Noviherbaspirillum saxi: one gene and its partner. The protein of the gene in region 2 binds, or shares a complex with, the protein of the main gene of each other region. Links are inferred from orthologs where the notes say so. Each region holds a gene or a part of one and is shown on either strand. Other genes may lie near its edges.

Evidence for each region. The genes of interacting proteins can lie anywhere in the genome.
Region 1: the proteins of dapF (region 2) and D3871_RS03860 are in contact, whole or in part, in a solved structure (PDB 5YGU), measured with the Escherichia coli proteins. The link is inferred for Noviherbaspirillum saxi from one-to-one orthologs.

What each region holds. Positions count from the first base shown.
Region 1 is NZ_QYUO01000001.1:789,044-792,715, reverse strand. What follows is about bases 1-2,975. They hold D3871_RS03860 (RNA pyrophosphohydrolase), read left to right. Parts: upstream 1-1,181; coding sequence 1,182-1,769; downstream 1,770-2,975. Other genes in these bases: proB (glutamate 5-kinase), read right to left, coding at 2,464-2,975; D3871_RS03855 (CNP1-like family protein), read left to right, coding at 1,862-2,392; D3871_RS03865 (proline--tRNA ligase), read right to left, coding at 1-982. Outside these bases: more of proB, read right to left, coding at 2,976-3,582. UniProt on the Escherichia coli protein: Master regulator of 5'-end-dependent mRNA decay.
Region 2 is NZ_QYUO01000001.1:586,486-590,741, reverse strand. What follows is about bases 532-3,391. They hold dapF (diaminopimelate epimerase), read left to right. Parts: upstream 532-1,465; coding sequence 1,466-2,317; downstream 2,318-3,391. Other genes in these bases: xerC (tyrosine recombinase XerC), read left to right, coding at 3,104-3,391; D3871_RS02910 (DUF484 family protein), read left to right, coding at 2,443-3,111; D3871_RS02920 (LpxL/LpxP family acyltransferase), read left to right, coding at 532-1,414; D3871_RS02925 (lysophospholipid acyltransferase family protein), read left to right, coding at 532-533. Outside these bases: more of D3871_RS02925, read left to right, coding at 1-531; more of D3871_RS02920, read left to right, coding at 530-531; more of xerC, read left to right, coding at 3,392-4,087; D3871_RS02900 (class I SAM-dependent rRNA methyltransferase), read left to right, coding at 4,177-4,256. UniProt on the Escherichia coli protein: Involved in the succinylase branch of the L-lysine biosynthesis and in the biosynthesis of the pentapeptide incorporated in the peptidoglycan moiety. Catalyzes the stereoinversion of LL-2,6-diaminopimelate (L,L-DAP) to meso-diaminopimelate (meso-DAP).

The DNA.
Region 1 (3,672 bases), 200 kb from region 2 along the record:
CGATTTCACCTTCGCTGGCGAAGCGATAGTTGGCGAGGCCGGGCACCTTGCTCGCCTTGACCTCGTTGAGTTCATGATCGCCGCGCAACAGCAGCAGCCAGACTTCCTTGTCGGCGTCTTCCTTCTCCACCGTCAACACGATCGATTTCACGGTGTGCGACAGCGGCAGCTTGAGCAGCTCTGCTACATGTTCGCACTTGGCCTTGCCGGGCGTCGGCGTCTTGACTAGTGCCTGCGACGCGGCAGGACGCGATGCTGACAGCGCAACGGCTTCCGCTGCTTCCATGTTGGCGGCAAAGTCGGATTGCGGGCAGTACACCAGCGCATCTTCACCGATATCGGCAATCACATGAAATTCATGCGAACCGGATCCGCCGATGGCGCCGTTATCCGCGGCTACCGCGCGGAACTGCAGGCCGAAGCGGTCGAAGATGCGGACATAGGCGTCGTACATGATCTTGTAGGATTGCTGCATGCCCGCCACGTCGCGGTCAAAGGAATACGCATCCTTCATGGTGAATTCGCGGCCGCGCATGAGACCGAAGCGCGGACGGCGTTCGTCGCGGAACTTGGTCTGGATATGGTAGAAGTTGACGGGCAGCTGGCGGTAGGACTTGATGTCGGCGCGCACCACATCGGTAATCACTTCTTCCGAGGTCGGTTGTATCGCGTAATCGCGGCCGTGGCGGTCCTTGACCCGCATCAGTTCCGGACCCATCTTGTCCCAGCGGCCGGTTTCCTGCCACAGCTCAGCGGGTTGCACGACCGGCATCAGAAGCTCGACCGCGCCGGCGCGGTTCATTTCTTCGCGCACGATGTTTTCGACCTTGCGAATCACGCGCAAACCCATGGGCATGTAGGTGTAAATACCGGAGCCAAGGCGTTTGATCATCCCGGCGCGCATCATCAATTTATGGCTGATGATTTCCGCGTCCGACGGAGCTTCTTTAAGAGTGGAAATAAAAAATCGTGATGCGCGCATGACGGTGAATTCTTTTTAAAAAGAGAGGGTTATAATCAACTCAATTTTAAAGGATTAGCTGGCTGATGCATCCATTACCGACATATTTGATTCACGCTGTCTTCCGAAAACGGGGGGCGGCTGATGCCTGCGCCAAGCGGCGTTTGCAAAATTTGTAACGATGAGGGTCGTCTAGCCGCAGAAAGTTTTGAGGTGCAACATGCTGGACCGTGAAGGCTTCCGCCCGAACGTCGGCATTATCCTGCTGAACACCCATAACGAGGTGTGGTGGGGAAAAAGGGTGCGCGAACATTCGTGGCAATTTCCACAAGGCGGCATCAAGTTCGGAGAAACACCCGAACAGGCAATGTACCGCGAACTGGAGGAAGAAGTTGGCCTGAAGGCCGAACATGTAAAGATCGTCGGCCGGACACGCGACTGGCTGCGTTATGAAGTGCCTGACCGCTTCATCAAACGGGAAATTCGCGGCCATTACCGCGGACAAAAGCAGATCTGGTTTCTGCTGCGTATGGTCGGCCGCGACTGCGATATCAATCTGAGAGGCACGGACCACCCTGAATTCGACGCATGGCGCTGGCACGATTACTGGGTTCCGCTGGATGTCGTGATCGAATTCAAGCGCGATGTTTACCAAAAAGCATTGCAGGAATTGTCACGATTCCTGGCACGGCCGTCGCACGGACACGGCGGCGGCCAGCGCCATGGCGCCCGCTATCTTCGGCAAAACCACGCCGGCCGCACAGCGGCGGAAGCACAGGTGCCTGCAGTCAAACCAAAACCGGAATAGTCATGGCGCAAGCGATCACGCTTGCACCTGTTATTCCCAAGCCATGCCGCACAATCCGGCATGGCAAACAGAACAGCAGAAAGGATATTGCAATGCCTGCAGGAGTATTCCGTGCGGCCGCGGTGTGCACGCTGGTGCTTGTTGCCGCGTCCGCACATGCGCAGTCACGCTTTGAAGAAGATTTCAACGACGAAGATAAGCCTTGGCAGGAAATTGCCATTCAACTTCCCGCAGCACCCAAAGCCGAAAACCTGTTGCCGTTTTATTCGAGTCCATCGCAGTCGTTCTCGATCGACGCCAGCTCGGTGGCGGTTGGTAGCGATGGCGTGGTTCGTTATACTCTGGTCGCAACCAGTGAAAGCGGAGCGCGCAATGTCAGTTATGAAGGTATTCGCTGTCAGGCGCATGAGCGCAAGCTGTATGCATTCGGCCAGCAGGATGGCTCGTGGACACGCTCGCGCCGCGATCAATGGGAGCGGATTACCGGAAACGTAGTGAACCGTCAGCACGCCATCCTGGCCAAGGATTATTTCTGCGACCAATTGACGGTGGCCGGCAAAGCCGAACAGATGGTCGCAAGGATCCGCGAAAACAAGCCATTATCATCCTTGAACTATCGGTAAGATGCCAAGAAAAGCGCGGCGCTTCTTGTTGTTGGAGAGAGTGTTGCCGGCGGCGTGAGCCGCCGCGGCCTTTACAGCAAGACCATGTTGTCGCGATGGATCAGTTCCGGTTCTTCAACGAAACCGAGAATGGCAAGAATTTCGTTGGATGGGCGCCGCATGATGCGGCGCGCTTCAGAGCTTGAATAATTGCTCATGCCGCGCGCAACCGAACGCCCCGCTTCATCGATACAGGTAATGACATCACCTCGACCGAATTCGCCAGCGACTTCGATCACGCCGATCGGCAGCAATGACTTTCCCTCTGTCGTCAGCTTTTGTACGGCGCCGGCGTCCAGTACGACTCTGCCGGCAGTTTGCAGGTGATCCGCCATCCATTGCTTGCGCGCTGTCAGCTGTGCGGTCTGAGCGCTCAACTGGGTACCGATTGCTTCACCTGCTGCCAGGCGCGTCAATACCTGTTCTTCTCTACCCCAGGCGATTACGGTGTGCGCGCCGGATGTCGCGGCCCGCTTCGCTGCCAGGATTTTTGTCAGCATTCCGCCCCGGCCTATGCCGGTGCCTGCACCTCCGGCCATTGCCTCGAGCGCAGGGTCTCCCGCCTTGGCTTCGTGCACAAATTCGGCCGTCGGGTCCTTGCGCGGATCAGCGGTGTACAAGCCCTTCTGGTCTGTGAGAATGACCAAGGCATCGCCTTCGATCAGATTGGCCACCAGCGCGCCCAGCGTGTCATTGTCACCGAACTTGATTTCGTCGGTGACGACCGTATCGTTTTCATTGATGATCGGGATGACACCGAAGCGCAAAAGCGTAAACAACGTGGAACGCGCGTTCAGATAGCGCTCGCGGTCGGCAAGATCTGCGTGCGTCAGCAGCACCTGGGCCGTACGCAGATTGTGGTGCCGGAAGCTGGTCTCGTAAATCTGGGCCAGCCCCATCTGGCCGACAGCCGCACAGGCCTGCAACTCATGCACGCCGCTCGGCCGTTTGTCAAAGCCGAGACGCTGCATTCCTTCGGCAATCGCCCCCGAGCTGACTAGCACGACTTCCTTACCCAAGGCCCGCAACTGGGCAATCTGTTCGGCCCATCTCGCAATTGCCGCGCTATCCAGTCCCTTGCCATCATTGGTGACCAACGATGAACCGACTTTGATGATCAGGCGTTTGGATTTCTGGATAGCGGAATTCATATAGGTAAAAACGACAGAGACAGCGGACGGATAGGCAGGGTCGACGACGGAGAAAAGGTCGTGATGACCTCATGCTCGTCGCCTGCTGGC
Region 2 (4,256 bases):
GCTTTGAAATCACCGCGCAAATCGTTGGCACCAAGACACCATTGACCGTGCTTTACCGCCCTCCGCACAAGGAAGCGCTGAAACCATTGATCGAAGGCGCACGCGCACGCGGGCAGTTGCGCCTCGCGCCAGCCAACCTGTCGGGCGTACGCATGCTGCTCAAAGCCTTGCGGCAGGGCGAACCGGTCGGCGTGCTGCCGGACCAGGTGCCGCAGCATGGCGAAGGCGTGTGGGCCGAATTCTTTGGCAAACCGGCGTATACGATGACGCTGCCGGTCAAGCTGCATCAACTATCGGGCGCGCCTATCATCCTGACTTATGCCGAACGCCTGCCGCACGGTGCTGGATATGTGATGCGCTTCGTTGCCTTTGACGAAACGCTCGGCGATACCCAGCAACAACAGGCGCGCGCGATCAATGCCGCGATGGAAAAATTGATCGCACAGAGTCCGGCGCAGTATTTCTGGAGCTATAACCGTTACAAGGTTCCTGACGGCGTCACCCCACCCCATTTACAAGAAGGCCACTCATGAGATTGTTGTTAGGCCTGATGTGGCTGCTGCACTGGTTGCCGCTGCCCTTGCTCGGGCGCATCGGCGAAGGGATCGGCTCGCTGCTGTTTGCCCTTGTGCGCTCGCGCCGCAATATCGCACTGACCAATCTGCGGCTGTGCATGCCCCAAGTGTCGGATCAGGCGCGCCGCACTATTGCCAGGAGACATTTCCAGGCGTATGCGCGCAGCGTGCTCGAACGCGGCGTGCTCTGGTGGGCGTCGGAAGCGCGCCTGAAGCGCTTGCTGGTCGTCGAGCCGCGCGTGCCGCTGGACCAGATAGGATCAGGACCGACCATTCTGCTCTGCCCACACTTCGTATGCCTGGATGTGGCCGGCGTAGCCGTCATGCTCGATTCGGCCTTGTGCTCCATCTATACCCGCCAGCAAAACCAGGTGTTCGATCAAGCCTTGCGCAAGGGACGTTCGCGTTTTCGTCCGGTGAAACTGTTCTCCCGCGCTGAAGGCGTCAAACCTATCATTCGTGCAATGCGCGATGGCTTGCCGTTTTTCATGTTGCCGGATATGGATTTCGGCGAAAAGGATGCGGAATTCGTACCTTTCTTTGGCATTCCCGCCGCCACGCTGACGGCGCCGGCGCGTATCGCTGGTGCGACCGGCGCCAAGGTCATTCCCGTGGTGGCGACTTTCCTGCCGAATTACCGTGGCTGGAAAGTCAGCTTTTATCCCGCGTGGGAAGACTATCCGGGGACCGATATGGTGGCGGCCACCCGCCGCATGAATGCATTCATCGAGGAAAGAGTGATGGAAGCGCCATCTGAATACTTCTGGGCGCACAAACGCTTCAAGACCCGGCCGCCCGGTGTGCCGAGTCTCTACGCGGCAAACGCTCCAAACGCATGAACGACGGATGCAAGCGGCAACCGACGCAAGCAGCCAGACTATAATTTCGGCATGAAACTCAAATTCACAAAAATGCACGGCGCCGGCAATGACTTCGTCGTGATCGATGCGGTTAACCAGCAGGTAACATTCACTCCGGAACAGTGGAAAGCGTTGGCCGACCGCCGTTTTGGCGTCGGCGCAGACCAGATGCTGGTGGTGGAAAAGCCGCAATCCGATGGCGTCGATTTTCGTTATCGCATCTACAACGCCGACGGCGGCGAAGTCGAACAATGCGGCAACGGCGCGCGTGCCTTCGTGAGATTCGTGACCGACAAGGGCCTTACCGACAAGCGCGCGATCAAGGTCGAAACCATGTCGGGCGTGATCGAACCCCGGCTGGAAGCGGATGGACGCATTACGGTCGACATGGGCGCGCCCATCCTTGACGCCGTTCGTGTACCGTTCGACGCGAACGGGTTGCAGGCACGGGCTGAGCACGAGGATATGCTGTGGCCGCTGGAAATCAATGGCAAGACCATCTGGATTTCAGCGGTATCGATGGGCAATCCGCATGCGGTTCAAGTCGTGGCGGACGCCGATGCGGCACCGGTTGGCATCGATGGTCCCGTGATTGAAAACCATCCGCGCTTTCCCGCGCGCGTCAATGCCGGCTTCATGCAGGTAGTCGACCGCCACGCCGTCAAGCTGCGCGTGTTCGAACGCGGCGCCGGCGAAACGCTGGCGTGCGGCACCGGCGCCTGCGCCGCGGTCGTCGCCGGAATCCGGCGCGGTTTGCTGGATTCGCCGGTCACGGTCGCGACACGCGGTGGCGAATTATCGATCGCTTGGGATGGCGGTGCAGCGCCGGTGTTGCTCACCGGTCCCGCCGTTACCGTATTTGAAGGCGAAATCGACATCTGAACAAGGATTTGCCCTGTCATCGGCCGACAGGCTCCGGCATCCCTGCGCCCTTGATACAGCGTCCTGCATCGAGGGTTGTCGGTTAAAATCACGCCTTCCACACTGCGACCTAACCGAACTGCGCTATGACTTACGAACTGGACTCCAACGCTGTCGCCGATTTCCTGTCCGACAATCCGCATTTCTTTGAAGAGCACAGCGAACTGCTCTCCCGCGTCAAGCTGACCAGCCCGGTCGCCGGCCGTGCGGTATCGCTGCAGGAACGCCAGATGGAAGTCTTGCGCGAAAAGATCAAGATCCATGAATTGCGGATGGCGGATCTGTTGCGCATTGCGCAGGAAAACGACGCGATCACGCAAAAATTCCTGGAGTGGACCCGTTCGCTGCTGCTGGCGCGTAACGATGTCGACATGCCGCATACCTTGATCAGCGGCCTGCAGACGATTTTCTCGGTACCCCATGCCACGCTGCGCATTTGGGGCGTGGCAGAAGAATTCGCGCATACCTGGTTCGCCGCGCCGGTATCGGAAGATGCAAAAATTTTCTGCAACGGTCTGACCGCGCCTTATTGCGGCCCGAATCAAGACTTTGAAGCTGCCTCCTGGCTGGAAGACGCGGAATCGATACAATCGATCGCGATGCTGCCGCTGCGCATCGGCGCCGCACCGGAAGCATTCGGCTTGCTGGTGCTGGGTTCGTCCGACCCAAGCCGATTCGGCACCGAAATGGCGACCGACTACCTGTCGAAAATTGCCGAAATCGCCAGCGCCGCGATGAATTGCCTGCTTGACTGAGAATACCGTGTCTGCCGAGACCAACCGGGCCCGTATCGCCGGCTACGTCGAGCATCTGGAAAAACAGCGCAAGCTGTCGCCGCGCACCGTTACCGAATACCGGAGCGACTTGCGCGAACTCACCGTCATGGTAGACGCGTTGCCCGGCGCGCCGGCCATGGCGGCGGTCGGTCATTTTCATATTCGCAAGTTCGCATCGCAATTGCACGCGAAAGGCTTGAACCCGCGCTCGATCGCCCGCAAGCTGTCCGCATGGCGCGGCTTTTTCGCATGGCTGGCCGACCAGGAGACCTTGGCGGCGAATCCGGTCGACGGCGTCAAGGCGCCAAAGCGCAGCAAACCGCTGCCCAAGGCGCTGTCGGCCGATGACGCGGTGCGCGTCGTCGCTCAAAGCACACCGGGCAAGGATGCGCAATCGCCTCCCCAGTTATGCAATCGCGCAATGTTCGAGCTGCTGTATTCCAGCGGCTTGCGTGTCTCCGAGCTGACTTCGTTGGACGTGCGCTTCGTGAAGGACGGCGAATACCAATCGGCGGGCTGGATCGACTTTGCCGAAGGCGAAGTCAATGTCACCGGCAAGGGCAGCAAGCAGCGCAAGGTGCCGGTCGGCAGCCATGCATTGCAAGCGCTGCGCGCATGGCTGGCGGTACGCGATAGCCTGGTGCGACTGGACCCGCACCCTTTGTTCCTGTCCGATCGCGGCAAGCGGGTCACGCCTGGGATGGTGCAGACGCGTCTGAAGGCCCATGCGCAGGCATTGGGCATTCCGGCGAACGTGCATCCCCACGTCCTGCGCCATTCCTTCGCATCGCATGTGCTGCAATCCTCGGGGGACCTGCGCGCGGTGCAGGAAATGCTAGGACATGCCTCGATCGCCGCCACGCAGGTATATACCTCGCTGGATTTCCAGCGGCTGGCGCAGGTGTACGATGCCGCTCATCCCCGGGCGAAAAAGAAGGCAGTCTCCGGAGACTGAATCCCGGGTCATCGTTTCAACATTTTCCCGCGGCGACCGCATGCTTTTCACCGACGCCAACGCGGCCGGATAACCCACATTCATTTCATATGCTCACCATCACTCTCAAGCCCGGCAAGGAAAAAAGCCTGCTGCGTCGCCACCCCTGGATTTTTCCGACCGCCATCGA